Regions from separate parts of the Rhizobium sp. A37_96 genome, predicted to be linked through region 2. Evidence: riboswitches for the same ligand, from Rfam matches in the RefSeq annotation. Region 2 holds a riboswitch; each other region holds the start of a gene.
The links. A riboswitch is a leader RNA that binds a small molecule or an ion and turns the genes downstream of it on or off. The one in region 2 is predicted to bind cobalamin.
Positions count from the first base shown of each region.

Region 1: linked by a shared signal. The riboswitch ahead of cobU (bifunctional adenosylcobinamide kinase/adenosylcobinamide-phosphate guanylyltransferase) and the one ahead of fdhA (formaldehyde dehydrogenase, glutathione-independent) in region 2 are both predicted to bind cobalamin.
Region 3: linked by a shared signal. The riboswitch ahead of nrdH (glutaredoxin-like protein NrdH) and the one ahead of fdhA (formaldehyde dehydrogenase, glutathione-independent) in region 2 are both predicted to bind cobalamin.

Region 1 covers NZ_JBNWDS010000001.1:229,709-239,887, reverse strand. Annotated here, with positions in the region: gene bmt (betaine--homocysteine S-methyltransferase) at 1-392, opposite strand, end outside; gene ACQZ6J_RS01135 (quaternary amine ABC transporter ATP-binding protein) at 549-1,601, opposite strand; gene ACQZ6J_RS01130 (ABC transporter permease) at 1,594-2,505, opposite strand; gene ACQZ6J_RS01125 (ABC transporter substrate-binding protein) at 2,755-3,753, opposite strand; gene ACQZ6J_RS01120 (hypothetical protein) at 4,575-4,718, opposite strand; gene ACQZ6J_RS01115 (cobyric acid synthase) at 4,954-6,408, shown strand; gene ACQZ6J_RS01110 (chloride channel protein) at 6,456-8,252, opposite strand; cobalamin riboswitch at 8,434-8,656, shown strand; gene cobU (bifunctional adenosylcobinamide kinase/adenosylcobinamide-phosphate guanylyltransferase) at 8,975-9,499, shown strand; gene cobW (cobalamin biosynthesis protein CobW) at 9,505-10,179, shown strand, end outside.
Region 2 covers NZ_JBNWDS010000005.1:309,185-319,363, forward strand. Annotated here, with positions in the region: gene ACQZ6J_RS17015 (amino acid ABC transporter permease) at 1-1,007, shown strand, start outside; gene ACQZ6J_RS17020 (SDR family oxidoreductase) at 988-1,707, shown strand; gene ACQZ6J_RS17025 (aminotransferase class III-fold pyridoxal phosphate-dependent enzyme) at 1,724-4,759, shown strand; gene ACQZ6J_RS17030 (beta-galactosidase) at 4,864-6,918, shown strand; gene ACQZ6J_RS17035 (hypothetical protein) at 6,925-7,065, opposite strand; cobalamin riboswitch at 7,054-7,257, shown strand; gene fdhA (formaldehyde dehydrogenase, glutathione-independent) at 7,484-8,674, shown strand; gene ACQZ6J_RS17045 (hypothetical protein) at 9,179-9,763, shown strand.
Region 3 covers NZ_JBNWDS010000001.1:736,896-747,074, forward strand. Annotated here, with positions in the region: gene ACQZ6J_RS03555 (hypothetical protein) at 1-1,524, opposite strand, end outside; gene ACQZ6J_RS03560 (DUF982 domain-containing protein) at 1,904-2,188, opposite strand; gene ACQZ6J_RS03565 (hypothetical protein) at 2,345-2,749, opposite strand; gene ACQZ6J_RS03570 (hypothetical protein) at 2,773-2,946, opposite strand; gene ACQZ6J_RS03575 (cold-shock protein) at 3,056-3,265, opposite strand; gene ACQZ6J_RS03580 (hypothetical protein) at 3,570-3,773, opposite strand; gene rpsU (30S ribosomal protein S21) at 3,810-4,046, opposite strand; gene ACQZ6J_RS03590 (cold-shock protein) at 4,061-4,348, opposite strand; gene ACQZ6J_RS03595 (cold-shock protein) at 4,455-4,664, opposite strand; gene nrdF (class 1b ribonucleoside-diphosphate reductase subunit beta) at 5,022-5,996, opposite strand; gene nrdE (class 1b ribonucleoside-diphosphate reductase subunit alpha) at 6,022-8,196, opposite strand; gene nrdI (class Ib ribonucleoside-diphosphate reductase assembly flavoprotein NrdI) at 8,184-8,579, opposite strand; gene nrdH (glutaredoxin-like protein NrdH) at 8,590-8,811, opposite strand; cobalamin riboswitch at 9,063-9,281, opposite strand; gene ACQZ6J_RS03620 (acyl-CoA thioesterase) at 9,308-10,117, opposite strand; gene metE (5-methyltetrahydropteroyltriglutamate--homocysteine S-methyltransferase) at 10,126-10,179, opposite strand, start outside.

The DNA of each region.
Region 1 (10,179 bases), on a different contig from region 2:
TCTTCATAGGTCAAGGCGCCGAGCGGCATCAGCAACTCGCCCGTCGGGCCTACCGAACCGGCGACGATGACCTTGCGGCCAGCCTTGTCGGCAACGGCACGGGCGATCTCGGCTGCGGTCTTGTTGAGGCTGTGCACCCGATCCTGCGCGTGGTGAAGCTTCAGGCGATGACGGGTGCCGCCGAAGGTATTGGTCAGGATGATGTCGGCGCCGGCATCGACGAAATCCTGATGCAGCTTGGTGATCCGCTCCGGGTGCTGTTCGTTCCAGAGCTCGGGGGCTTCGCCCGCCTCCAGGCCCATGGCGAAGAGGTTGGTGCCTGTCGCGCCGTCGGCAAGCAGCACGCCCTTTTCAGCAAGGAGTTTGGTCAAGGGATTGATGGCGACGGTCATGGCGTGTCCTCGGATGCGTCGAATACCTGGATATCAAATGCAGATATAAACATTTCTTTATGTGAGCACAATAACTAGATGGGCTCGTCTGCGCGTGGTGGGCAGGCAAGAAAAAAGCGCCCCGTTCGGAGCGCTTTTGATTGCTGGTGATGGGCGTTACGCGGCCGCCATCTCGGCCGTCTCGTGGGTCGTCGGGGTGACCATGGCGGAGATGATGCTTTGCAGGTCTATGAAGCCGACAGGTTTTCCGCTTGCATCGGTAACGGTCGCTCCGGTCTGGCCTGCGTCGGTTATCTGCTTGGCCGCGATTTCCAGCGTCATGTCGCCGGGCACGCGTATGCCGCCGGGCTCGCCGGCAAGCGGCTTCATGATGGTCTGGGTCTGGATGACACGGCCGCGGTTCACCTCCTTGACGAAGGCGGTGATATAGTCGTCGGCCGGTTGCAGCACGATCTGCTGGCCGGTGCCCTGCTGCACCACCTTGCCATCGCGCAGGATGGCGATCTTGTCGCCGAGACGAAGCGCCTCGTCGAGATCGTGGGTAATGAACACGACGGTCTTTTTCAGCTCCTTCTGCAGGTCGAGCAGGACGGTCTGCATGTCCACGCGGATCAGCGGATCGAGCGCCGAATAGGCCTCGTCCATCAGCAGGATGTCGGCGTCGTTCGTCAGCGCGCGGGCAAGCCCCACACGCTGCTGCATGCCGCCGGAGAGCTGGTTCGGATAGTGTCTTTCGAAGCCTCTAAGCCCGACGCGCTCGATCCAGTATTGGCCCTTCTTCTCGCTTTCCGCGCGGGGCACGCCCTGGATATCCAGTCCATAGATCGTGTTTTCGATCACGGTGCGATGCGGCAGCAAGGCGAACTTCTGAAACACCATCGCCGTCTTGTGGCGACGGAATTCGCGCAGGTCGTTTTCGTTCATCTTGCAGACGTCGACGCCGTCATAGAGCACTTCGCCGACCGTCGGCTCGATCAGCCTGTTGATATGGCGGATGAGCGTCGACTTGCCGGAACCGGAGAGGCCCATGACGACGGTGATGGCGCCGGCCGGCATGTCGATGCTGATATCCTGCAAACCGAGCACATGACCGTGCGTCTCGTTGAGTTCGGCCTTGCCCATGCCGCTTTTGACCTGGTCCACATAGTCGCGTCCGCGAGGACCAAAAATCTTGTACAGGTTTTTTATCTGGATCGCGTGACTAGCCATGAATGACCTCCGAGTGCTTCTGGAGCCGTCTGCCATAGGCTTGGCTCGTGCGGTCGAAAATGATGGCAATTGCGACCAGCGCAAAACCGTTGAGGAAGCCGACGGTGAAGAACTGGTTGTTGATCGCCTGCAGCGTGTTCTTGCCCAGTCCGCCGACGCCGACCATGGAGGCGACGACGACCATGGCGAGCGACATCATGATCGTCTGGTTGATGCCGGCCATGATGGTGGGCAGCGCGAGCGGGATCTGCACGTTGAACAGCTTCTGCCGATGCGAGGAGCCGAAGGCGTCGGCGGCTTCCAGAACCTCCCTGTCCACGAGGCGGATACCGAGATTGGTCAGGCGGATCATCGGCGGGACGGCGTAGATGACGACGGCGATGAGGCCGGGAACCTTGCCGATGCCGAAGATGACCACGACGGGAATGAGATAGACGAAACTCGGCATCGTCTGCATGACGTCGAGGATGGGATTGACGATCGACTGCATCCGGTCGGAACGGGCCATGAATATGCCGATCGGCAGACCGATGATAATGGCGATGAGCGTACAGACCGTCACCATGGCGAGCGTTGTCATCGTGTCTGTCCAGAGGCCGAAGACACCGATGAGAATCATCGAGATCGCGGTGCCGGCGACAATCTTCAGATTGCGGCTGGCGGCATAGACGACCAGCATCATGGCGATCAGGATGATGAACCAGGGCGTATTGGTAAAAATCCATTCCAGATAGTTCAGAAACCACTGCAGAGGCTGCACGATGGCATCGATGAGGTTGCCATAGGCGCGCACGGATGCTCTGAAGCCGTCATCGATGTTCTTGCGCGCCAGGCGTATGAGCGATTCATCTATTGCCGGAAAGTTGCAAAGCACATTCGGCAGGATCGTACACTGAATAGCCATGTATTTCCCCTTCTTAGTCCGGTTCTGTACCGGTCCGATGCGTGTGGCCTTCACGCCCGGATCGTATGCAGTGCTGCGACCGGTTCTTCAGCCTGCCCTTCAATTTCTACTACATTCGCGTTCGCCAATCTGCACTCGTTGCGACCTTACGCCATGTCGCTCTGTCGGTATGAGCGTCATGCCGGTTGCGGCGTGCGAATGTGAAATCGGCGACAGGCACGGGGCCGGCCGCCGATTCCGCGGTATGGATTAGAGCGAAGCCTTGACCTTGGTCGCGACGTCCGGGGAAACCCACTTGGTCCACATATCGGGGTAGGTCTTGAGGAAGTACTTGGCGCCGTCCTCGTTCGTGCCCTGATTGTCCGTCATCCAGGCCAGAACCTTGCCGACGGTCGCGTTATCCCATTTGCGGGTCTTCATGTAATCCAGGGCAATGCCGGCCTTGTCGGCAAAGGCCTTGGTCACGACCGTATAGACGTCGGAAACCGGATAGGAGTTCACCTTCGGATTGGCGCAATCCTGGATCGCGGTGCAGGCGTCCCATTCCTTCTTGTCGTGCGGCACGTTGAAGCTCAGGCGAACCATGTCGTACTTGCCGAGAATGGCGGTCGGCGCCCAGTAGTAGCCGAGCCAGCCGATCTTCTTTTCGAAGGCATTGGCGATCGAGCCGTCCAGACCTGCGGCAGAGCCGGTATCGACCAGCGTGAAGCCGAGCTTGTCGGCACCGAGGGCCTTATAGAGGTTGGTCGTGGAGATCTGGCAGTTCCAGCCGGCCGGGCAGTCGTAAACCGCACCCTTGGAAGAATCTTCAGGGGCGGGGAAGAGTTCCGGATGCTTCAATGCGTCCTGAACGGTCTTGATGTCGGGATGGGCGTCGGCGAGATACTTCGGAATCCACCAGCCTTCGACACCGCCGTCGCTCAGGAGCGGCGCTGCCTCGATCAGCCGGCCTTCGGACACGGCCTTGTCCAGCGCGGTGCGCACGGCATTGACCCAGAGTTCCGGTGCGACGTCCGGCTCGCCTTTTTCGTCCATGGAGGTGAATGTCGGCTGCGTGTCGCCCGTCACCAGAGTAACGTTGCAGCCGTAACCGTTCTGCAGAATGATCTTGTCGACCTGGGCGGCAACGCCTGCGGACGCCCAGTTCATTTCAGCGATCGATACGCTGCCGCAATCCGCAGCATGCGCCGAGCCAGCCAAAGCATAGGCGCCGAATGCGAATATGGCTGAAGCGAGAAGCTTCTTCATTTGATATCGTCTCCCAATTTTTCGTTACGTTGTGGAAATCGACTCCCAATGTTCTCGATGTTCGTCGATCCCAGTCAGCGCGGTCCAACCACAACCGTTCAACGCCGCTGACGACGCCAGTACGGTCCCCTTTGCTGCCGTCGTGCATTTGGCCTTTTTGCGACCGCGGAACCCTGTCGCGGTCGGATGTTCTTTGCATCGACGACGGGCAGCCTAAGGATTTGAATGAAGAAATCAACAGCCCGCCGGCCAAGTGTAGTTATCGTGCCTCTTGGAGAAGCCGATATAAGCGTCTGAATTAGCCTATTTTCTGCTATTCACGGCTGCAAAATGGGCAAGGCGCGGCTTCGATCAAGCTTTTCGATACCGGCGAAGTTAAGTGTGGCCGAAATATCGCGTCCCTGAAAGACGTTTTCTATTTCATTTGCGTCGTTTGCGAATTCTCAACGCGAAGGGGAAAATTTTCAAAAAATTTTCGGATTCACTCTAATTTAAGCACTTAATAACCCTCCGGTAACGATGTCGGTTTATCAATCGACGCGTGGCGGGGGACATACCGCCGCTTCTCCGGCTTAGGTATTGCGTTGCCGGGGAAAGCGAACCTTGCGGTGTATGTGCAGGGAAGCCGGCGTTTTTGGCAAACCGCGCGGATCTACGGATCGCGCGGTTTTCGCGTTTCAAAGGGTCCCGTTTTGAAACGGTTTCAGGCGGACACGGGATGCCTGCCCATATTTCCAATCTTCGACAGGGATCAAAAATAAAGCCGCCGATGCTATTGCATGGCGGCTCTTCATGGGGCTGGCTGGCGGCTTGACGCGATATCAGCCGACATTATACGTCCGGATGAAGCCGACCGTGCCGAAGCGCGTATCCAGCTGCTGCAGGCGGTTCTCCGGGCGATAGGCCGGGATCTTGCCATTCCAGGCGATCTGGATGGAATTCTGTCTGTTGAAGATGAAGAGCATTGGGGTATCCTCCGAGCCGGATCGGCCCGCTTTGTTGTGTGTTTTCGCGATGGAGATAATCCTCTTCATCGTAACTAACAATGGATGAAATCGTCATCCGATGTCGCAAACGGAGCATACCGGAAGGTGATGCATTTTTGTATCGCCACGGCCGTTTCCAGCGGTTAAGGATCACGGCGGAAACAAGGCGAAACTCCGTATTTTCAGCGGCTGCGGCGCATCGAGGTGGTGGGGAATGACAAAAGCGATCATGCTGCAGGGAACCGGCTCCGATGTCGGAAAAACGGTATTGGTCGCCGGGCTGTGCCGGCTGTTCGCCAACAGGGGCGTAAGGGTGCGTCCGTTCAAGCCGCAGAACATGTCCAACAATGCGGCGGTGGCCGAGGACGGAGGCGAGATCGGCCGGGCTCAGTGGCTGCAGTCGCTGGCGGCGCGCGCCCCGTCCTCCGTGCATATGAATCCGGTGCTTCTGAAGCCGCAATCGGAGACGGGCAGCCAGATCATCGTACAGGGCAAGGTCTGGGGCCATGCCAAGGGCCGGGACTATCAGGCGCTCAAACCGCAATTGCTCGGCGCGGTGCTCGAAAGCTTCGCCGCGATGCGCGCGGGGACCGATCTCGTCATCGTCGAGGGGGCGGGGTCTCCCGCCGAGATCAACCTGCGGCGGGGCGACATCGCCAATATGGGCTTTGCGACACGCGCCAACGTCCCCGTGGTGCTGGTCGGCGACATAGACCGCGGCGGCGTGATCGCGTCGCTGGTCGGCACTTATCACATCCTGCCGGAAGAGGACCGGCGCATGATCCGGGGCTATATCATCAACAAGTTTCGCGGCGACGTCTCGCTGTTCGGGGAAGGCATAGAGGCCATCGGCGGTTTCACGGGCTGGCAATGCCATGGCGTCGTGCCCTGGCTCAAGGCGGCGGCCCGCCTGCCGGCCGAAGATTCCGTGGTGCTGGAGCGGCTTGCCCGCGGTGCCTCCGGCGCGCTGAAGGTTGCCGTGCCCGTACTGTCGCGCATCGCCAATTTCGACGATCTGGATCCGCTGCGGGCCGAGCCCGATGTCGATCTTGTCTTCGTGCTGCCCGGCGAGCATCTGCCTGCCGATGCCGGGCTTGTCGTGTTGCCGGGATCGAAGTCCACGATCGGCGACCTGCTCGATCTGCGCGCGCAGGGCTGGGATCGCGACATTGCCGCGCATGTGCGCCGCGGCGGCCGCGTCATCGGCATTTGCGGCGGCTACCAGATGCTTGGCCGCATGGTCCACGATCCGCTCGGTATCGAAGGATCGGTCACCGAGACGCCCGGATTGGGCCTTCTGGACATAGAGACGGAAATGGCGCCCGAAAAGACGGTGCGCAACAGCCTTGCCGTCTCGAAGGAATATGACGTGCCACTATCGGGCTATGAGATCCATCTCGGCGTGACCACTGGCGCGGATTGCGAACGGCCCTCGACTGTCATTGACGGTAGGCCCGATGGGGCGGTGTCGCCCGATGGCCGCGTCATGGGTACGTATCTGCACGGGCTTTTCGGCAGCGATGCCTATCGGGCAAGGCTGCTTGCAAGTTTCGGCCTTTCAGGCGAGCGGATGGACTATCGCGCCGGTGTCGACGCGGCGCTGGACGAAATCGCAGTAGAACTGGAAAGCGTGCTCGATCCGGCCTGGCTCGACAGCCTCGCCCGGTAAGGCATGTCGCGCAAGCGTGTCTAGCGGTCTTGCGCCGTCGCTGCCCTTCAGAGTTCGCCCGATACTTCGCGGCGGCGGCGGTCGAGTTCTTCGCTATAGCGGCGCAACGTGTAGCTTTCCGTCAGCAGGCCGATCACCTTGCGTTCGATCAGGTCGTTGACCACGACGAGCGCTTCGCTCTTGGTCTGGTCGAACATGGCGGCGGCCTGCTTGGCGTTCATCTGCGGCTGCAGGAATTCGTTACGAAGCCGGATGAAATCCGAAAGTCCATGTTCCTCGTCGTCCTTCTCGACCGGGCTCGCATAGATATCGGGCACGAGAACCATTCCGGAATATTTCTCGTTCTTGTCGATCAGGATGACGCGCTGGGCCGAGCCAATCGGAAAGTTCTTGCGAAACTCCTCGATGCTCATGTCGATGCTTGCCGTATGTACGTCGGGGCGCATCATGCGGGCGACGGTGAGGCTGCGGATCCAGCCGACGTCGTGGGCGCTGCGGATGCTTTCGCCGCGCAGATGGAAACGCCATGTGGCGAAGGAGTAGCCGAAGGTCGTGCGCACCACGAGCGACGAGGTGATGACGGCGGCCAGCACCAGGGCGGTGATCGGAAAGTCGCCGGTGATTTCCAGCGCCAGGAACGTCATGGTGAGCGGGCCGCCGATGATCGCCACGGCAAGCGAGCTCATGCCGACCACGGCATAGACCACAGGCGTCAGCGTCGCGTGGTCGAAATAGGGCGCGCAATAGGCGAAGATCTTGCCGAGCAGAGCGCCCATGAACAGCGATGCGAAAAACAGGCCGCCTCTGAAGCCGGAGCCGATCGAAACCGCGGAGGCCAGCGATTTAAGAAGGAATAGCCCGACCAAGGCCCCAAGGGTCACATCCGACGACAGATTGAGATGCAGCGCGCCATGTCCCGCCGACAGAACCTGCGGCGAGATCAGCGCCAGCATTCCGACAACGAGGCCGCCGAGCGCGGGGCGGAAGGGGGGAGCGATCGAGCTCTTGCGCGCCAGTTCCTCCACCCAGGCGACGCCCTGCATGATCAGGATGCCGATGCCGGCGCAGAAGGCGCCCAGCAGAACCGCCGGTAGATAGTCGGCGGGCGCAATGGCACCGAAATGGCCGATATCGATGGCGAAATCGTCGCCGGCGAGCAGCCTTGCGATCATCGTCGATATCAACGCCGAGACGACGACGGGCGTCAGCGTGAGAATGGAATAGCTGCCGATGATCAGCTCGAACGCGTAGAAGGCGCCGGTGAGCGGCGCGTTGAAGGCGGCGGCAATGGCGCCGGCAGCGCCGCAGCCGACGAGCATGCGCAGGTCCGCGCGGCGCATCTGCATCTTGTAGCCGAATTTCGAGGCGATGCCGGCGGCAAGCTGCGTATAGCCTGCCTCCAGCCCGACCGAGGCGCCGAACCCGTTCGAGATCAGGTTCTGTACCGCGACGAGGATACTGTCCGTGAGCGACATGCGCCCGCCGTGCAACGCATTCGCTTCGATCGGGTCGACCATCGGCTTCTTGCGCGTGCGCGACAATATGTAGAGCAGGATGCCGAGGATGATGCCGCCGGCGACCGGCGCGATAAACACCACCGATTTATCGGGAATCGCGACCGCCGCCGAACTCAGGCGCTCGTAGTCGGTTATGCCGTAGATGACGCTGTGAAGCTTGCGCGAGACGAAGCTCATCGCGGTCACGGCGCAGCCGGAGGCTACCCCTACCAGCGCGCCGGCGAACACAAGCCCCAATTCGCCACGGCGCAGCAATGCCCTGAATCGACCGAGGTCGAAAAAGGCCGAGAAGACGCCGAGGCGGCGCGGTTGGAATTTCTGCAACATTGGGAGCGGACGATACGTTTTTACTAGAATGTGAGGGCTTACCCTCTATAAACTCCTAACATCAAAGAAATACGGCAAAAAAGCCGCCGGTCTTTTGGGAATTTTCAGCCGATTTCGCAATCAGGACGGTGCGCGTCGCATCCATGCCCTTGATTGACTTGAACTAAGTGAAAGCCTAATCATTGCCGGCATAACGAATGGTTCCCGAGCGGCGATCTGTCGCATGGGATGAAAAGGGAATGTGAAGGGGCGGACCCAATCCGGGCGTTCTCATCACAGCCGACCCCGCGACTGTAGAGCGGTCAGGGACTTTCGTCCGGTTTGACAGCCATCCCGCCGATCGTTCGCATGGGGCGAACAGGCGGAGCAGCTTCAAGCCGGAAAAGCCACTGGTGTGGCATCATGATCTACCGGGGTTGGACGCCTCTCAAGTCTACGAATCGTCCGCCTTTTCATGATGCGCTGCCGGGAAGGCGAGAAAGACCCGCTGGGCTACGATCGGGAGCGACCGGTTTCGGTCCGCCCCGATCGTGGCGCCTTATCCGCGAGCCAGGAGACCTGCCATGCGTGCCGGGCGCAGAGCCTGTTCCAGGAACGCGAGTTCCGCTGCCAGCACGGAGGTTGTCATGGCGCAAGACGAGTTTTCGGCGTGTAGACGCCAATTTTCCGGTATCAGCCCGATGCTGCCGACCCTCGCTGTCGCGTGGGAGCGGAAATAACGCATGTCCTCTTCGAATTCCCGGTCTGTTTTCGTCCTCGGCGGCGCACGTTCCGGCAAATCCAGATTTGCCGAATCCCTGGTTTCGGACACGGGGCTCGAACGTCACTATGTGGCGACAGGGCAGGCGTGGGACGATGAAATGCGCGAGCGCATCGCGCAGCACCGTGCCGACCGCGGCGATCTATGGCAGACGCATGAAGAGCCGATCGATCTCGTGGCGCGGCTTGCCGCGATCGATGCCGACGAGCGCTCCGTGCTGGTGGACTGCCTGACGCTCTGGGTGACCAATCTGATGATGGCGGAGCGCGACATTGCCGCGGAGTTTGCGGCCCTTACCGCGTTTCTGCCGACGGCGCGAGCGCGGCTCGTTCTCGTCTCCAACGAGGTGGGTCTCGGTATCGTGCCTGACAATCGCATGGCGCGCGAATTTCGCGACCATGCCGGCCGGTTGCACCAGATGGTCGCGGCGGCGAGTGCCGAAGTTTATTTTATCGCAGCGGGCTTGCCGCTGAAAATGAAGGGTTGATCCATATGAACCAGGAAAAGATTCCCGCCACCGTCATCACCGGCTTTCTGGGAGCCGGCAAGACGACGATGATCCGCAACCTCCTGCAGAATGCCGGTGGCAAGAAGATCGCGCTGATCATCAACGAATTCGGCGATCTCGGCGTCGACGGCGACGTGCTCAAGGGCTGCGGCGCGGAGAACTGCACCGAAGACGATATCATCGAGCTGACCAATGGCTGCATCTGCTGCACCGTCGCCGACGACTTCATTCCCACCATGACGAAGCTTCTGGAGCGCGATGCGCGCCCGGATCACATCGTCATCGAGACCTCCGGCCTTGCGCTGCCGCAGCCGCTGGTCGCCGCTTTCAACTGGCCTGACATCCGCACGCAGGTCACCGTCGATGGCGTCATCACCGTGGTCGATAGCGCCGCCGTTGCCGCCGGCCGTTTCGCCGACGATCACGATGCCGTCGAGGCTCGCCGCGTCGAGGACGATTCGCTCGACCACGAAAGCCCGATCGAGGAGCTTTTCGAGGACCAGCTGACTTGCGCCGATCTGATCGTTCTCAACAAGACCGACCTGATCGATGTTGCCGGCCTCGGTCGTGTCCGTGCGGAAGTCGCCTCGCGCACTGCCCGCAAGCCGACGATCATCGAAGCCAAGAACGGCGATGTGCCGGCTGCCGTCCTGCTCGGC
Region 2 (10,179 bases):
CCGCCGCTCTCGGCCTCGTCTGGGTCGGCTTGCAGAAACTGCATTATACGCGCTCGAGCCTGATGGCCTTCATCATCATGACGGTCTGCCTTGCCGCGCTCTCGGCGTGGTTCCTGCTGCAGCCGCGCGACGACTATGTTCTTGCCGGCACGCTCGGCGGCAAGATCGGCATCGTCACCAACACCCCGTCGGGTCTCATCAGCGCGGTGCGCTTCGGTCAGTACGACGGTGCTCCCAAGACGGAAACGCCGGTCAGGACCTTCGTCACGCCGCAGCAGGCCATCGAGGCAATCGGCAAGAAGCAGGATGTCAGCGGTGCCTTGTTGCCGGCTGCATCCGCTCCCTCCGACTGGCCGATCGTCTGGCGTACGCAGGCGTTGAACGATCGCGATCGGGCCGCGGGCATCACCTTCTCGGTCGTCGCCATCGTGATCGGTCTTCTGACCCTCGGCGGCTTTCTGCATCGCCGCCACCCCTTGTCGATCGGTTCCGAGTTCATCGTCGATACGATCCGCGGCATTCCGATGCTCGTCATCGTCCTCTATGTCGGCCTGCCGCTCAGCGGCGCATTGAAGGACGCGACGCAGGGCGTATTCGATCCTCCGAACCTGATGCGCGGCATCGTCGCGATGGCGCTGGCCTATTCGGCCTACCTTGCGGAGATCTTCCGCTCGGGCATCAATGCCATCCCGGCTGGCCAGATCGAAGCTGCGGCAAGCATCGGGCTCAACCGCTGGCAGACCGCGCGGCTGGTTATCCTGCCGCAGGCATTCCGCATCGTCATTCCGCCGCTCGGCAACGAGCTTATCGCTATCCTGAAGGACACGTCGCTGCTGTCGATCCTGTCGATCCGCGACATCACGCAGCGCATGCGCGAGTTCCAGTCGGCGAGCTTCCTGCCGTTCGCGCCCTATAACTCCGCGGCGGTTCTCTACATCCTGCTGACGCTTGCTGCCGCAAGCTTCGTAAGCCTCGTCGAGAAGAAGTATGACGTCAAGCATCGCTGATCGTTCCGCAGGGCCGCACGCGACCGCCGGCACGGTCCTGGTGACCGGCGCGTCGCGGGGTCTCGGCCATGCGCTCGCCTCGCTCTATGCCCAGGCGGGCTGGCGCGTGCTGGCATGCATGCGCGAGATGCCGCCGGAGCCGAAGGGTTTCATGCAGCGCCATTCTCTCGATGTCGGGGATGCCGCCTCGATCGAGGCGCTTGGCACAACTCTCGAAGGCGAGGCGATCGATATCGTCATCAACAATGCCGCCGTTCGTGGCGACACCGGCGGTCTTGGCTCGCTCGATGCCGATGATTTCATGGAGGTCATGCGGGTCAACGCGCTGGCGCCGCTGCTGATCGCGCGGGCGCTCCGGCCCAATCTCCTCGCGGGCCAACGCAAGCTCTTGGTCAATATCAGCAGCCGCGCCGGTTCGCTCGCGGAAGGCACCGTCGATGATGATGACGGCGATTATGCCTACCGGTGCTCGAAGGCGGCGTTGAACATGGCGACGGTGAAGCTCGCGCAGGATTTTCAGCGCGACGGCATTGCCGTCATCTCGCTGCATCCGGGTTGGATCCGTACCGACATGGGCGGCCCGGATGCCGTCGTCGACATCGCGCAAAGTGCGCATTGCTTGAAGGCCCTGATCAACACGACGACGATGGCCGTCACCGGAAGCTTCCGGGCCTACGACGGCAAGACTGTATCTTGGTAAGGGAAAGGGCGGGGCAATGACCGACGCGAACAGGCAGCATGGCGGTGAGATCGAAGCAATCGACGCGCTTCTCCGCAACAGCTACGGCATCTCGGGCAGGATTATCGCGCTGCCCGGCGAGCACGACCTGAACTATTGCATCGAGGCGGAGGACGGAACCCGCTTCCTGCTCAAGCTGCACGCTCCGGGCGATGCGGACGACCTTGCCATGCAGGTCGCCGTGCTCGATCATCTCGCTCAAGCCGCGCCGGAGCTTCCGATTTCGCGTGCGCTTCCGGACAAAAGCGGTTCCACGGCAATCGCCGCCGAGCTGCGTGGCCAGCGTACGGCGCGCTTGTTGACCTGGCTGACCGGCAGTGTCTGGTCGAAATCGCCGGCACGCGGCAGGCAGAGTATCGTCACGCTTGGCCGGCTGCTGGGCGAGATGGACCGAAGCCTCGAAAGCTTCAGCCATCCGGGCGCAACGCGCTCCTATGCCTGGGATATCGGCCACGCCGACATGCATCTGGAAAACCTGGTCTTCATTGCCGATGCGGACAAGCAGGCGGTCGTAAGAGCGGTTCTCGACCGCTTCCTCCATGAGGTGCTGCCGCGGCTGCGGCAATGCCCGCGTCAGGTCATTCACAACGACGCCAACGACTACAACGTTCTACTGGATGACGCCGGCGCGGTCAGCGGTCTGCTCGATTTCGGCGACATGGTCGAGACCTGGCGCGTCATCGAGATCGCCGTCGCCGGCGCCTATGCGCTGATCGGCGCGGATGATCCGGTGGATGCGATCGCGCGCCTTGCCGGCGCCTATCACGCGGTCAATCCCATCAGCGACATCGAGGCGGAGCTCATCTTCGATCTGACCTGCACGCGCTACGCGGTCAGCATGTGCATGGCGGCAAAGCAGATCCGCGACAATCCGGAAAACACCTATCTGCTGGTCAGCCAGGAGGATGTCTGGCGCGAACTGCAGCGCCTGCAGCGGGAGAACCGCTCGCTGGCGGTTGCCCGCATCCGCGATGCCTGCGGCTTCGAGCCGATCCCGCACAGCGCCCGCATCGAGCGCTGGCTGGAAAGAAACGCTCATGACTTTGCCGGAGTTCTCAAGCCGTCGCTGACCAAGCCGAAGGTGCTTGCGCTCGATCTGACGGCGACCGGACCGGATGCCGGAGCATGGGCGACGCTCGATGCCGCCGGGGCCGAACGGCTGATCGAAGAGCGCGTCGGCCAGGCCGGAGCCGATTTCGCCATCGGCCTCTACGCGGAGGATCGCATCGTCTACAAGGGCGATGCCTACGAGACCCCAACCGCCGGCCAGCGCCGGACGGTTCATCTCGGCATCGATCTTTTTGCCCCGGCGCGTGAGCCTGTTCATGCGCCCTTTGCCGGTGCGGTCGCCTTCATTCACGACGATGCGGTCGATTTCGGTTTCGGTCCCACGGTGCTGCTCGAACATCGCACGGAAGAGGGAGATATCTTCTGGACGCTCTACGGCCATCTTTCGCGCCAGAGCGTTGCCAGGCTGGCCGTGGGGCAGGCTGTCGCCCGGGGCGAGGCTTTCTGCACCCTTGGCGAGGCGTCTGAAAACGGCAACTGGTCGCCACATCTGCACTTCCAGATCGTCACGGACCATCTCGGCCTCGGTGCGCGGATGCACGGTGTCGGCGTGGGTGAGCAATGGCAGGTCTGGCGGGCCATCAGTCCCGACCCGAGCGTGGTGTTCGGCTTTTCCACGCCCGCTTCGGTCATCGTTGCGCGGGACAAGGATTTTCTGGTGCGCGAGCGTCACCGGCGGATCGGCCGTTCGCTCAGTATCGCCTATTCCGCAACGCCGCTGAAGATCGTCGGCGGCGAAGGGGCCCATCTCATCGACGAGGCAGGCACCCGCTGGCTCGATATGGTCAACAACGTCTGCCATGTCGGCCATTGCCATCCCCGGGTGGTGAAGGCAGCGCAGGCGCAGATCGCCAAGCTCAACACCAACTCGCGTTATCTGCACGACTCGCTCGTCGAATATTCCCGTCGCCTGGCGAACCTTTTGCCCGATCCGCTCAACGTCTGCTTCTTCGTCAATTCTGGCAGCGAGGCGAACGATCTCGCGATCCGGCTGGCGCGTGCCTATACCGGCAACCGCGACATCATCACGGTCGACCACGCCTATCACGGACACCTGTCGAGCCTGATCGACGTCAGCCCCTACAAGTTCGCCGGCAAGGGCGGGGAAGGGCGGCCGCGGCATGTGCGCGTTGCTGAAATGCCCGATCTCTATCGTGGCAGATTCCGCTATGGCGATGCGGATGCCGGCCGCAAATATGCCGATGACGTGCGCGACCAGGTCGCGGCCCTGGCGGTGGAAGGCCGGCGTCCGGCGCTCTTCTTCAGCGAGGGCATCCTCGGCACCGGCGGCCAACTGACGCTCCCGGCCAACTATCTGAGGGAAGCCTACGCCCATGTCCGGGCGGCGGGCGGCCTTTGCCTGGCCGACGAGGTGCAGGTCGGATTCGGCCGCGTCGGCAGCCATATGTGGGCTCATGAATTGCAGGACGTGGTGCCCGACATCGTCACGATGGGCAAGCCGATCGGCAACGGCCACCCGATGGCCGCCGTTGTTACGACGGAGGCCATCGCGGCCGCCTTTGCCAATGGCATGGAGTATTTCAACACCTTCGGCGGCAACCCGGTTTCCGCCGAGATCGGCCTTGCCGTTCTCGACGTCATCCGCGACGAGCGGCTGATGCATCATTGCCGCGTCGTCGGCGACCGGCTGATGGATGGCGTGCGCGCCCTTGCTTCGCGCCATGAGATCATCGGCGACGTGCGCGGCCATGGCCTCTTCAACGGCGTCGAGCTTGTGCGTGATCGTGAGACGCTGGAGCCCGCCGCCGCGGAACTGGATTTCGTGATCGCCGAGATGAAGCGCAAGCATCACATCCTGCTCAGCAGCGAGGGGCCGCATCATAACGTGTTGAAGGTAAAGCCGCCGGCGCCCTTCAGCGCGGAGGATTGCGACCGGTTTCTCGACGGGCTCGATGAGACCTTGTCTCGTTTGCCTCCTCGCTAGCCCCTGATCCAGAACAGAGATCACGTCGCGACGATTTCGGCGGCGATATAAACGTTTAAATTTCGACTGCGACAAAGGGTGATGCCCGACGTTCGGCGACTTGAATGAAGAAGGACAAGACAGTGCACAAGCCGCTCGCCAGACAGAACAATTTCGATGCCAGCCGGCCGGATGCCGGCATGCTGGAACTTGGCGTCTGCTATTATCCGGAGCAATGGCCGCGGACGAAATGGGAGGAAGATGCCGCGCGCATGGTGGAGCTGGGGCTCGCCTGGGTGCGCATCGGCGAATTTGCCTGGTCGCATATCGAGCCGAAATCCGGCGTCTTCCAATGGGACTGGTTCGACGACGCGGTCGAGGTGCTCGGCAAGGCGGGATTGAAGGTCATCATCGGCACGCCGACGGCCGCTCCTCCCAAGTGGCTGGTGGATCGTTACCCGGACATCCTGCCCGTCGACGCGCGCGGCGCCGTTCGCAAGTTCGGCGCGCGCCGGCACTATTGTTTCTCCAGCCAGCGCTATCGTCTGGAAGCCGCGCGTATCACTGAAGCAGTGGCGCAGCGCTATGGCAAGCATCCCTTCGTGCATGCCTGGCAGACCGATAACGAGTACGGCGACCACGACACGATTCACAGCTATTCGCGAGTGGCGCTCCACGCCTTCCGCGAGTGGCTGGCCGCGCGCTACGGCACGATCGAGGAGCTGAACCGCGCCTGGGGCACCACATTCTGGAGCATGCACTACAACAGCTTCGACGAGGTGGATCTGCCCAACAATCTGGTCGAGGAGCCGAGCCCGACGCATCTGGTCGACTATTTCCGCTTCTCGTCCGATCAGGTGAAGAGCTTCAACAAGGCGCAGGTCGACATCATCCGCCGCCACTCACCGGGCCGGCCGGTCACGCATAACTTCATGTCGCAGAACACCGACTTCGATCATTACAAGGTCGGCGAAGATATCGATATCGCATCGTGGGACGTCTATCCCATGGGCGGGCTCATCAATGGCCGGCTGAGCACCGAGGAAAAGCAGCGCTATCTGCGCGTCGGCGATCCCGATCAAACGGCCTTCAATCATGACCTCTATCGGGCGGTCGGCCGCGGCCGGGCCTGGGTCATGGAGCAGCAGCCGGGACCGGTGAACTGGGCCTCGCACAACCAGTCTCCGGCCGATGGCATGGTGCGCTTGTGGACATGGCTCGCCTATGCCCACGGTATCGACATGGTTTCCTATTTCCGCTGGCGGCAGGCGCCGTTCGCGCAGGAGCAATTCCATGCAGGCCTCCTTCTGCCGAACAGCGAAGAGGATCAGGGCTACAAGGAAGTGGCGCAGGTCATTGCCGAGATGAAGCTGCTGCCGAAGGGCGAGGCGCGCGACAAAGCCGCCGTTGCGTTGCTGCTCGATTATGAATCCCGCTTTGCCACCCGCGCCTTGCCGCAGGGTCGCGATTATGCCGCCTCCGCCATTGCGCTCGACTGGTATTCCGCCGTGTCGCGCCTCGGCGTGGACGTCGATTTCATCGGCCAGCATTCCGATCTCGAAGGATACAGGCTGGTGCTGGCACCCGATCTCGTCATTCCCGATCCGGATTTCATTGCGCGCCTCAAGGCTTCCGGCGCCAAGGCGCTGTTCGGGCCTCGCAGCGGCAGCAAGACCCGCGACATGCATATTCCCGCCGATCTGCCGCCGGGCGTGCTTGGCGACCTCCTGGATTTCCGCGTCACGCGCGTCGAGTCTCTGCCGCCGTTCCAGTCCGAGACCGTTCTCTACGGCAATTCCAGCCACGAGACCTCCACATGGCGGGAAACGATCCGGACTACGGAGACGGTGCTGGCGACGTTCCAGGGAGACTATCGGCCGGATTCACCGGCCGTCATCGGCAATGACATCGCGCGCTACTGCGCCACGCTGCCGCGCGACGAGTTCCTGTTGAAGCTCATGGGCGACACGTTTGCCTGGGCCGGCGTGAGCAGCCTGCCGGATCTCGGCGATCTGCGCCTTGCGCGGCGCGGGAGGCTGCACTTCGCCTTCAACTATGGAAGCACGGTGGCGGCTGTCCCCGCAGCGCAGGATGCCGAATTTCTGATCGGCAACCGCGTGCTTGCGCCTGTCGGCGTGGCGGTCTGGCTCGATGGAGCCAAGGGTGCTGCGGCCGAGTGATGCGTCTCAAACGGCAGGCTCCGCCTGCCGTTCGCGGTGCGACAGCTTGCCTGTGGCAATACCGACAAAATGCCTGATGTCGTCGTGCAGGGCGCCGATGTCGTTTTCCTGTGCGCGCCATGGCGCCTGCCGTGATCTTCTGGTCATATTCAAGGTGCCATCGGCAAAGCGTGCCGGTGGATAATTGGGAAACCGGTCGCAGGCCGGTGCTGCCCCCGCAACGGTAGCGGACCGAATACTATCGACGGATGCCACTGGCACAACTGCCGGGAAGGTTGTCGACAGCGTCCGAACGGACAGGTCCGAAGCCCGGAAACCAGCCTTGACGGCAGGCTTGATTGATCACGGCGGGTGATCGAGAGGCGAATGCGGGCGTCTTGAGATCGCCCGGTTCCAATCTCGCAGCTTTCGTAGCAGTCATGCATGCGCCGGCCCGGTCACCGCTGAAGTCGCGGCTGCCGGAACCGATTTCGCTGCTGTTCAGCCCGTTGAGGAGCGGGCCGATCCGAAGATGCCCGGGATTCCGGGCGAGGATGTTCAAGCGTTCAATCAAGGAGGAGATGGCATGACTGGGAACAGAGGCGTCGTCTACATGCGACCCGGCAAGGTCGAGGTTCGCGATATCGACGATCCGAAGCTGGAGGCGCCGGATGGCCGCCGCATCGAGCACGGCGTAATCCTGAAAGTGATTTCCACGAATATCTGCGGCTCCGACCAGCATATGGTGCGCGGCCGCACGACCGCCATGCCGGGCCTCGTGCTCGGCCATGAGATCACCGGAGAGGTCATCGAAAAGGGCATCGATGTCGAGATGCTCGACATCGGCGATATCGTCTCGGTTCCGTTCAACGTCGCCTGCGGCCGCTGCCGTTGCTGCAAGTCGCAGGACACTGGCGTCTGCCTGACGGTGAATCCGTCGCGGGCCGGCGGCGCCTACGGCTATGTCGACATGGGCGGCTGGATCGGCGGCCAGGCGCGCTACGTCACCGTGCCCTACGCGGATTTCAACCTGCTGAAGTTTCCTGACCGCGACAAGGCCATGGCCAAGATCCGCGATCTCACCATGCTGTCGGATATTCTGCCGACCGGCTTTCACGGTGCAGTCCGCGCGGGCGTCGGCGTGGGCTCCACCGTCTATGTCGCGGGCGCAGGCCCGGTCGGTCTCGCGGCAGCCGCCTCCGCCCGCATCCTGGGCGCGGCTGTCGTTATGATCGGCGACTTCAACAAGGATCGTCTCGCGCACGCCGCCAAGGTCGGCTTCGAGCCTATCGATCTCTCCAAGAGCGATCGTCTCGGCGACATGATTGCCCAGGTCGTCGGCTCCAACGAGGTGGACAGCGCCATCGATGCCGTCGGCTTCGAGGCACGCGGTCATTCCGGCGGCGAGCAGCCGGCAATCGTGCTCAATCAGATGATGGAGATCACCCGCGCAGCAGGGTCGATCGGGATACCCGGATTGTATGTGACGGAAGATCCGGGTGCAGCAGATGCCGCGGCCAAGCAGGGCAGCTTGTCGCTGCGTTTCGGTCTTGGCTGGGCGAAGGCGCAATCCTTCCACACCGGACAGACGCCGGTTCTGAAGTACAACCGGCAACTCATGCAGGCGATCCTACATGACAGGCTGCCGATTGCCGATATCGTCAACGCCAGGATCATCTCGCTCGAAGATGCGGCGCAAGGCTATGAAAGCTTCGACCAGGGCGCTGCCACGAAGTTTGTCCTTGATCCGCATGGTGAGCTGTTGAAGGCAGCTTGAGGCACGGAAGCTCATACGACCACGCAAGGGCTCTCAGATGAAGATGACCGTGAGCGGGATCATGCATTCCCGCTCACGGTACTGTTTCCCTAAATGCTCGTGAGTTTGCCGGGCAACAAAAGGGCAATAAACCTCCAAGCCAAGTCAAATCGCGTTGGAAACGGCGGCCCGTTGCCGCCACCGAAGATGTCGGGCAGATATGGACGGAGGTCCTGGTTAGCGATGCTCACGGGTCTCATCTGAAGCAGAAGGCTCTCACCACTCAGAAGGTGACGAGACATCTTTTCATGAGCTGCTGAACCGTAAAATCATGCGCCTTCGGGATCAGGAAAAGCGTCAAACGGCGCTGCCGCCAAGGCTAATCGTCATCGATAATAGCAGTCGGTGTTGCCATTATACATCTATCCTTTACATTTATAGGGGCATCCCTATGGAGGAGCTCCGTCATCGCTTCCTAAGCAACGACGGCTTGGCAAGGAACGCTAACCCGAAGAGAACAGAAAAATGGCAAACTTTCTTGATAAATGGTCTTCTAAGAAGGCTGATAAGCCAAAGGCTGGCGCACGGAATGTCGTCGATACGTTTCGTGCACGAGTAGCGGAACAGAAGGCATATCTGGAGGAGTACGAGCGCGATTCAGCTGGTTTCAAGAAGTGGCGCTCCACCTGGTTCCAGCGCGTCCCCGGCGGCTTCGGCGTGACGGTTGGCCGTGACTCCGTCAATGCCGGCCATGGATTGAGCTATGTCGTCGTCGAAGCAGTCAAGGACGTGGCAGAGTTTCTCGACGATCTCACCTATCACGCGGAGAACGACGTCGGCTTCCAGCAGGCGCTCGAGCAGAACCGCCAGCGTCGCGTCGCACTTTTGAATGCGGCAAAGACCGGGGGAGATGCACCTGCCTCGAAGACCAAGGCGAAGGCCAAGCCTGCCGCAGCAAAGCCGGCTGCTGCCAAATCCGTTGCCAGCAAGGCGGCACCCAAGGCTGCTCGGGCCAAGGCTGCTCCTGCAGCTGCTCCGGCGCCGGCTGTTGCAGAAACGGCAAAGCCGAAGCGCACTCGCAAGCCGAAAACTGCAGGCGCTGCCGAGTAAAGACAATAAAGCCCGCTTCGTGCGGGCTTTATTGTGCCGCTGTCGAGCGGCTTGAGCATCTCCCGTTCGGGATACAGCCGAGCGCAAGGCTGTGCCGATACAGCCACTCCTGATGCCTGATCTCACCGCATCATCGGGAGATGAACGAGGCGACGCAAGCAGATCTGTAATGAAGGCAGATCTGCCTTCGGTGTTGTCCAGGTCATAGGGCCTGGCAACACGCCGCAAGGCGAGGGAAAGAAACGCGGCACTGGCGACGTCGATGGATCGGCAGGATCTCTCAGCTGATATCAAGCTGCAATACCGAAGCAGCCCGCAGAGGACGGCACGGCTGCATCGGGCAAATGGATAGGGTGGCGCCTCCCGCAGGCCGAGTGATCGAGGGGGCGCGATCACGCCCGGCCTTGGGAAGATTG
Region 3 (10,179 bases), on a different contig from region 2:
GGTTCCTGCAAAATTGCCGTAGGATTTCTCCGGCGAAATCGGGATGGTAGCCACGGCCTGATACAGCCCCGACTGCTCGACCGCCTCGGTAACGATATCGGCTCCCGGGATATCCGCGCGGCTGCTTGTCATGAGGACATCGGGAGGGCATTGGCTTAGAGCCTTCTGCACCTGATCCTTGTCGAAGCCAAGCTTGATGGCGAGCGTCGTCAGATGGCTCAGTTCGTAGTCTGACGGAGTGAGGCCCGTGAGCGGGAAGAGCGCGTACATGAAGCCGCTGACGCTCATTGTTCCGTTTGGCGGCGCATTCTTTCGAAGGGCATCTGCCGCAAGCAGATAGTTGGACGTCGATATGGAATCGACGGGCCATTCATTCCTGTTCCAGTTCCAGGCATTGATACGCGTTGCAGCCCAAGTGTTCGCGAGCGGCGTGAATTTCGGAAAAAGAGAAAGCACAACCGCACCCAGGACGACGGCTCCGAACCCTGCTCTTACCCGCGCGCCGTCATTGAGCGTGAATGCGCGCCAACCGTTGGCCGCGAGCCCAGCCAGACCCGGCAGGCATGCCGAAAAATGATAGGGGAAGCCGATTTTGGAAATCGGTTCGATCAGCGGCACGAGGCTGGCAGCAGCCCAGAACCATAGTCTGCCTCGAAGAGCCGGCGTGTCGGCTGATGCGAACAGCCTCCCCGCGATAGACAATCCACCAAAAACTAGCGCCGCCAACATCTCCTGCCCTGCCACCGTACCATTGGAGACAAACAGCGTGAGCGATTGATCGCTCATGGAAGCATAGATCGCTCCGAAATCCTCGTAACCAGCGATCAACGAATGAACTCCGCCTCTCGCCCATAAGATGGCGAGGAGAAGCGAACCGCCGGCCGCCACTCCTCCGACGAAATATTGCAGGCAGGCTTTCCAGCCACGGCCGACGAGGATTGCGAGAGCTCCGACCACCGCAAAAGGGATGAAGGTTTCTCGCAGCAAGATAGCGAGAGCGACCAGCGCCCCGACTGCAAACCAACGTCGAGCCTCTCGCGTCTTCTCGGCCTGGGCAAGGTATACGGCCAGAAACAGGGGAACATATGCCGCAAAGAAGCTGTTCTTGAAGCCGGACTGAATGAAGATCGGCTGGTTCATGGTGAAGAGAAAGATAAAGGAAATCAGGGCGGCGGCGAAAGCGCTTCTGCTTTCTCTTCTTACAACACCATAGAGGATCCATCCGGCCGCAAAGCTAACAGCCATGTCGAGAATGCGTAAAAAGATCAAATGGTTGAAAGGAAGCGCAAAGGACCACGACAAAAGCAGGGGATAGAGCATCAGAGCGCCGGTGTCGGGCAATCCCTGCCCTGTGGCCAACGTCGCATGCGCGATCTGCGCAAAATATGCGTAGACCCCTTCATCCGTGGAAGGGGGGCTTCCCAAAACCGCCAGGCGCGGAAGCACGACGGCAACGAAGACCACCACCAATCGCACAATGAAATTGAAGGGAACCCGAACGGTCGTCTGACTTGGAAATTTCATGCCTGTGCGTCGATCCAGAAATGCATAACGTCAGCAGCATATGCCGCACGCGACCTAGTAAACGCTCTATACGGGCTCTGCATCGCAGAGTCATGCCCGGCGATGGTGCGCGGATCGCTATTTGAAATCAACTCGGGTCTTTGATCGCGTCGGTCGCTTGTTGGCAATCCCGTTATCTTGCCACGAGCCAACATGCACGGTGAAAAGGTCTCATCCGGCTTGACCCTACCCTATGCGAAGTTCCGGGCATGCCTGCATCCCTCACAGAGAGACGAGGCTCGACAGGAAAAACAACGGCATGAACACGCGCATCCTCACCACCGCTGCCGCACATTCAATTTAACGATATCATCGACTTCATTGGCCCTCACCTGCCCTTTCAGGGCACGGCGATATCGGTGGCGTTGCCGCAAGCTATGATAAAATATCTGCGGGCAGTTTCGGGGGCGGATCGATATCGAAGGGCCGTCTTGCAGGAATAAACTGCATTCCAGTAGAACTGGCCCGAGTGTTGACCAAAGTCCTGCTGCAGATACCGAAGCGCCTCCCTGGGACCATCTATGGCTTTGACACAGAAATCGCCCTTGTGAATGAGAACCGGCGTCTCCCACATAAGAGAGAATCCCACGTTGATAACAGATCCCATCGCCTTCCTCCTCGGCATCGCGGAGGAAAACCTCTGCGGTCGTTGTCAATACCATAAGTCAGGATAGGAATCCCAAGGATTTTCCGGGTTTCTTAAGTATATCTCTTCCAAGCATAGCGGAAATACGCTCGGAAGAGCCAGTAATTGGAGTCCATCGCGCAGATAGACTATTTTCTATCGCCGCGCCTTTTGTCCATCGAGATAGCCGTGTTCATAGGTTTTCGCGAGCGCGCTTCCTTCCGGATAGGGATTTTCCCCGTCTGCCATCTCGCGCATGCCGGCGTCACCTCCGCGCTCGTAGGCTTCTCTGGCTGCGCCATCGGAGGCCTCCAAATCCGGAGGTCCGATCATTCCTGCCTTTATCGGATCAGGCAGTTCCAACGCCAAGCCCAATCCGGACGAGACGACGGGATTTTGGATGTGCATAGCTGTTTCCTCCTTGTCGCGTAAGGCAGCGTGCAGGGGATGTTTCAAGCCGATTGGCGCGGCTGTCGGAAACATCCGCCCTTGCAAAGGGGCTTGCCGCCGACGCTTCGACCACGCGTCCAGCAAAAGCAAAGACGAGGCGATGCCGATCACGCATTATCGCGCTTCATTTAAGGCTATTTCATGCGCTCCGGCTTGCGCGCTTTATTGTTTCCACTCTTCGTCGACGACGTCTTCGCATCAAAGGCCTGCCCGAAATTCGTGCCGCCCAGATGCCCGCCGCCACTCGTGTTCTTCACTTGGCGTAGCGCCCGCCGAAGGATCTTCTCTGCGTTTGTCTTCGACATCATTTCTCTCCAAAACAAAAAGGCCGGGCTTGCCCGACCTTTCCAAAGGTTCGCAATCCGCAGTGCCAGTACATCCGTGGTCAAAGGGGACGCGAGCCGATTGCTCTATTGATTACGCGGATGCCAGGTTCTGCGCGGCGTTCTTGCCGCTGCGTGCGTCTTGCACCAGCTCGAAAGAGACCGACTGACCTTCCCGAAGAGAAGACATGCCGGACTGCTCTACCGCCGAGATATGGACGAATACGTCCTGAGAGCCGTCGCTCGGAGCAATGAAGCCGAAACCCTTGCTGATATTGAAGAATTTCACGGTGCCTACAGTCATGACGATTTCCTTTCAGTCGCATGGAATTACGATGCCCGCTATGCGCGTGCTATCAACGATCGAGCTTGAGAGGGAAGATCGGTAAATGCGCCTGCGCGCAGAAACAAAGCTAACGAAGCAAATCCGATAAAGTTTATATATCAGATATTTGTGTTCGCAATAAGGTTGTTTTGCTATTAACCTAAATAGATTTCCCGTCACAGGACATATTAGCTACAATAGAACTACAGAAAATCACAGAAAATAGATTTTTTCACTAAGATCTACTGATAACTACAACAATTCGAATGAATTATTGTAATTTCTACTTCTGCCGCTTTTTCTTGGGCGGCGTGGTCGTCTCCGCAGCCGGTTGGGCCAATCGAAGAGCACGAAGCTTTTCGGTCTTTTTCTCCCGGTCAGCGGCTTCAGCGGCAGTAATTTGCCTTGCCGCCGAATCTGTCGCCAACGTCTTATCCTGAGGGGAAACTTTACCCGGCTTGAAAAACTTTTCTTTCGTGACGGTCATGACATCTCCTATCGGGAAAAAGAACTGAGCGGGCGATCATCGCGCCCGAACGACCTTCTTGGGCATTGGAAGAAGGCCCTCGCGCTGCGCTTGCTTGCGGGCGAGTTTACGGCTCCGGCGGATGGCATCGGCCTTCTCGCGGGCGCGCTTCTCCGACGGCTTCTCATAAGAGCGCCGAGCTTTCATTTCCCGGAACAAGCCTTCGCGCTGCATCTTCTTCTTCAGAACGCGAAGCGCCTGGTCAACATTGTTATCTCTGACGTCTACCTGCAAAATCGTCTCTTTCGTTACCGTTTTCTAATGCTGATTGCCCTTGAATTGATCCAGCTCGCGGTCTTTTCCTGCGGCATGGAGCGCGTTTCCGGGGCGGCTGATGGCGAGGCCGTTAAATCGATGTCGTCCTGCCGGATACGGCGTTCGAAATTTTCATTCTCGAACTGCACGCGATACTGAGCGACACCATCGGCCTCCGGCAGGCAAGAAAGAATACTGCCTCTGCCAGACGGTTGAGAATTTCCAAGAGCACCGGGCTTCAATAGAATCGAGTCGCCGGACCGGTAGCGCCGGTTTTGCATGGTATTCTCCCGGAAAAAAACAAAAGGCCGGGCGCTAACCCGACCTCTCACGGTCACTCTGCTTCGCTGCCAGTACATCCGTGGTCAGCGGGAGCGAATGACAAATTCAAGCCGCCCGAAGATTGTCGGCGGAGCTCTTGCCGGATCTGCGATCCTGCACGATGTCGTAAGTGATCTTCTGACCATCGTTCAGTGAACGCAGACCAGCGCGCTCTACCGCAGAGATATGGACAAAAACGTCCGTGCTGCCATCGTCAGGCTGAATAAAGCCGAAGCCCTTGGTTGCGTTAAACCACTTTACAGTGCCAGTGTTCATAACGATTTCCTTTCTTAGTAATCGTTGTTGCTCCCGCGATACCTTGCGGGATTAGATCGATTAGTTGAGAGGAAATCCGATGGAACCTTGCGGCTCTTAAGCGACATCACAAGCAATGGTCGATAAGCCGAATATAGGCTCTATTTCTGATTTGGCAATAAGCATGCCCGAAAATAAACCGGAGACGGTCAGGCAAATATCCGGACACCGGGCTTTCGTTGCGCGCAGCGACAGCGCGCGCAACGAAGATATTCGCCACGCCGACGCCGGTATCAAGCCGCTCCTGGACGGAACTATATCATTGGACGCAAGCTTTGCGACAGCACGTCCCTTGCGGGTCGTACTGTCGCGGCTCTCTCAAAAATTCCAGTCTTCATCCTCGGTCGCGACAGCCTTGCCGATCACATAGGACGAGCCGGAGCCGGAGAAGAAGTCATGATTTTCATCCGCATTCGGGGATAGCGCCGAAAGAATGGCCGGGTTGACCTTGCAGGCTTCGGCCGGAAACAGCGCTTCATAGCCGAGATTCATCAGCGCCTTGTTGGCGTTGTAGTGCAGGAACTTCTTGACGTCTTCGGTCAGCCCGACACCGTCATAGAGCGCTTCCGTATACCTGGCCTCGTTGTCATAGAGTTCCAGCAGCAGATCGAAGGCGAAATCCTTGATTTCCTGGCGCCGCTCTTCCGAAAGCCGCTCAAGGCCGCGCTGGAACTTGTAGCCGATATAATAGCCGTGCACGGCTTCGTCGCGAATAATGAGGCGGATCATGTCGGCCGTGTTGGTGAGCTTGGCGCGGCTCGACCAGAACATCGGCAGATAGAAGCCGGAATAGAACAGGAAGCTCTCGAGGAAGACGCTGGCGACCTTCTTCTTCAAGGGATCGCCGGAGGAATACTGCTCCATGATCAGCGCCGACTTCTTCTGCAGGAATTCGTTCTCCTCCGACCAGCGATAGGCGTCGTCGACGTCGGGCGTCAGGCAGAGCGTCGAGAAGATCGACGAGTAGGAGCGCGCATGCACGGCCTCCATGAAGGAGATGTTCGAAAGCACCGCTTCTTCATGGGGCGTGACGGCATCGGCCATCAGCTTCACGGAACCGACGCCGTTCTGGATCGTATCGAGCAGCGTCAGGCCGGTGAAGACGCGGATGGTGAGCTGCTGCTCCTCGGGCTTCAACGTCGCCCAGGATTGGATGTCGTTCGAAAGCGGCACCTTTTCCGGCAGCCAGAAATTGCCGGTCAGGCGGTTCCAGACCTCAAGATCCTTGTCGTCCTCGATGCGGTTCCAGTTGATGGCGCGAACGCGGCTTGCCGGCTTGAATTGCATGTTCATGGGAATGTCCTTTTCAAACCGGAAATCAAAGGGCGCAGGAAACGCAGCCCTGCACCTCGGTGCCGGACAGCGCCATCTGGCGAAGGCGAATGTAGTAGATGGTCTTGATGCCCTTCTTCCAGGCGTAGATCTGCGCCTTGTTGATGTCGCGCGTGGTCGCCGTGTCACGGAAGAACAGCGTCAGCGACAGGCCCTGGTCGACATGCTGGGTGGCTGCGGCATAGGTATCGATGATCTTTTCCGGGCCGATCTCGTAGGCGTCCTGATAGTAATCGAGGTTGTCGTTGGTCATGAAGGCGGCCGGATAGTAGACGCGGCCGATCTTGCCTTCCTTGCGGATCTCGATCTTGGAGACGATCGGGTGGATCGAGGAGGTCGAGTGGTTGATGTAGGAGATCGAGCCTGTCGGGGGCACGGCCTGCAGGTTCTGGTTATAGAGCCCGCCTTCCATGACGGCCTGCTTCAACTCCACCCAATCCTCCTGCGTCGGGATGGCGATGCCAGCCTTCTCGAACAGTTCAGCCACGCGTTCGGTCGCGGGCACCCATGCCTGATCGGTATATTTGTCGAAATACTCGCCGGAAGCATATTTCGAGTTCTCGAAGCCCTTGAAGCTCTGGCCTCGCTCGACTGCCAGCCGGTTCGAGGCGCGGACGGCGTGATAGGTCACGGTGTAGAAATAGATGTTGGTGAAATCGACGCCTTCCTCGGAGCCGTAAAAAATGCGCTCACGGGCGAGATAGCCATGCAGGTTCATCTGGCCGAGGCCGATGGCGTGGCTTTCGTCGTTGCCCTTTTCGATCGAAGGGACCGACGAGATGTGGCTCATGTCGGAGACCGCCGTCAGCGCCCGGATCGACATCTCGATCGTCTTGCCGAAATCGGGGCTGTCCATCGCGGCGGCAATATTGAGCGAGCCGAGATTGCAGGAGATATCCTTGCCCATATGCGTGTAGGAGAGGTCGTCGCCATATTCGCTGGCTTCGCTGACCTGCAGGATTTCCGAGCAGAGGTTGCTCATGGTGATGCGGCCGGCAATCGGATTGGCGCGGTTCACCGTGTCTTCGAACATGATGTAGGGATAGCCGCTCTCGAACTGAATTTCGGCGATCACCTGGAAGAATTCGCGCGCCTTGATCTTCTTCTTGCGGATGCGGCTGTCGGCCACCATCTCGCGATACTTTTCCGTGACCGAGATTTCGGTAAACGGCACGCCATAGACGCGCTCCACGTCGTAGGGCGAGAACAGGTACATATCCTCGTTGTTCTTCGCGAGTTCGAAGGTGATGTCGGGAATGACGACGCCGAGCGACAGCGTCTTGATGCGGATCTTCTCGTGGGCGTTCTCGCGCTTGGTATCGAGGAAGCGCATGATGTCGGGATGGTGGGCGTTCAGATATACCGCACCCGCACCCTGCCGCGCGCCGAGTTGGTTGGCATAGGAGAAGGAGTCTTCCAGCAGCTTCATCACCGGGATGATGCCGGAAGACTGGTTCTCGATATGCTTGATCGGCGCGCCGGCTTCGCGGATGTTGGTGAGTGACAGCGCCACGCCGCCACCGCGCTTGGAAAGCTGCAGGGCGGAATTGATGGCGCGGCCGATCGATTCCATATTGTCTTCGACCCGCAGCAGAAAGCACGATACCAGCTCGCCACGCTGCTTCTTGCCGGCGTTGAGGAAGGTCGGCGTCGCCGGCTGGAAGCGTCCGGAGATGATTTCGTCGACCAGATCGCGGGCAAGCTGCTCGCTGCCGCGCGCCAGCGCCATTGCGACCATGCAGACGCGATCCTCGTAGCGCTCCAGATAGCGCTTGCCGTCAAAAGTCTTCAGCGTGTAGCTGGTGTAATATTTGAAGGCGCCGAGGAAGGTCGGGAAACGGAACTTCTTCGCATAGGCGTGATCGAAAAGATCGCGCACGAAGTTGAAGGAATAGTAGTCCAGCACTTCCTGCTCGTAGTAGCCTTCGGTCACCAGATAATCGAGCTTCTCGCGCAGATTGTGGAAGAAGACCGTGTTCTGGTTGACGTGCTGAAGGAAATACTGCTTGGCCGCCATGCGGTCCTTGTCGAGCTGGATCCTGCCCTGCTCGTCATAGAGGTTCAGCATGGCGTTGAGGGCGTGATAGTCGAGTGCCGCTTCCGCGGCCTTTGTCGACCGGTCGCCCGCGTCCCGCGATAAAGAAGTATTTAGCGTGTCCAAAATCGTTCCAATCCGTGTCTGACATTGGCGACATCCTCATCCGTGCCCAGAAGCTCGAACCGATAGAGATACGGCACCTGGCATTTGCTGGAGATGACGTCGCCGGCGATCCCGAAGGTCGCGCCGAAGTTGCTGTTGCCCGCGGCGATGACCCCGCGAATGTTCGAACGGTTGCCCGCATCGTTGAGGAAGCGGATCACCTGCTTGGGCACGGCCCCCTTCCCTCCCTCGCCGCAATAGGTCGGAACGATGAGGACATAGGGCGAGGTCGCACGAAGCTCGTCTCCCGCGCCGAGCGGAATGCGCGCGGCCGGCAATGCAAGCTTTCCAACGAAGCGATGGGTATTCTCCGATCGGCTGGAGAAATAGACGATCTCGCCCATCGCCAGCTCCTCAGGCGAGCGCGCTGATCATGTCAGGACGGAAACCGGCCCAATGCAGCTCGCCGGCGACGACAACCGGGACCTGGCGGTAGCCGAGACCCTGCACCAAATCATAGGCGGCCGTATCGGTCGATACGTCGACGATCGTATAGTCGATGCCCTGGCGATCGAGGGCGCGGGTCGTTGCGGTGCATTGGACGCAGGCGGGCTTGCTGTAGACGGTGATGCTCATCGAATATCCTCGTGTCTGTTAAAGGCATGCAAAATCATTCGGGCATCGGATGATGCCCGCTTGGCGGGATTGAAAATGGAGGCAAACCCAGTCGGCAGCCGGTCGCTTAAGCGACCGTCACTCGCGCGGGCGGCTGTGGATACTCAAGAACATGGACTTCACCCCGAAGTAATTTTCGCGAGGTTTTCGGGGAAGCGATGACGGCCATCATGCCGCGGGAACCATCGCTCGCCAGCCGGACACCCCGCCCGTGGATGCTATTGCTCGAGGCAGGTCTCCTGGCTTGCGGGTCACAGCATTCGCCTCGCCTTCCCAAGACACATGGTCCCAGTGACTTTAATCGAACGAATGCTCACCGCTCACAGTTGCGGGGGCAGCTCCGGCTTGGCAATCATCATGCTTGCCGACCGGATTCCCTTCTTAGCTTCCAATTCTTGCGAATCAGAAGAACCTCGAACACTATATATAGTAGACGAGGTAAATTTTGGGTCAATAATTATGATCGCAGCCCCTCCGGATTCCTGGGGATGACTGCAACTGGACGATGGTCTGAATCGACGGCAACCATGTTGAAAGTCCCGCGGGCTGTCAGATGGCGCTTGCCGGACAAGGGATCCTCTGACCAGAGCTCGGTCTCGACGGCCATGGATGCCGTTCCGATTTTCGTCACCTTCGCCAGGGCCTCGACAATCTCCCCGATGGCAACGGGACGCTGGAAGTCGATCCGCTCGGAAGATGCAAGCACGGTCAGGGTACGCGAGCGCCGCGAGGCGGCAACGAAGGCGGCCTTGGTCATGAAGGCGAGCGCCTCGCCGCCGAACATCTTGCCGGCGCTGTTTGACTGATCGGCAAAGACGATATCGACCATCCGTACCCCGTCGCGGTGGCAGTCCTCGATCCCGTCGGGCAGCGACGGCAGGCTCCAGTCGGTCGGGCGATCCTCGTCCGGAACGGCAACCATATGAAAGACGCCGCACGTGCAGAGATGCCGCCCGGCCCCGACGATCGTCTCGGCCGTCATGCTGACCTCGATGGTCAACGAGCGGCGTCCGGCCGATATCGGCTTTGCTGTCACTTCGACGATTTCACCGATGCGGGCCGGCTTCCTGAAATCGACCCTCTCGCAGGACGCCGTTACGAACGGCACCCGGCCGAAACGGCTGGCCGCGATAAAGGCGACGCGATCCATGAGGGCAAGGCCCGCCCCGCCGAAAAGCGTGCCATGATGGTTGGTGTCGCCGGGAAAGACGATATCGATAAGTGTGCTGGGAGCCGGCCCGCCGGCCGGCTCCCCCGATGATGGCAAGTCCCGGCTCATACGCTTGCCGTGCGCTGGCCATTGCGCGCAAGCTCCAGCCGAAGCTTCGC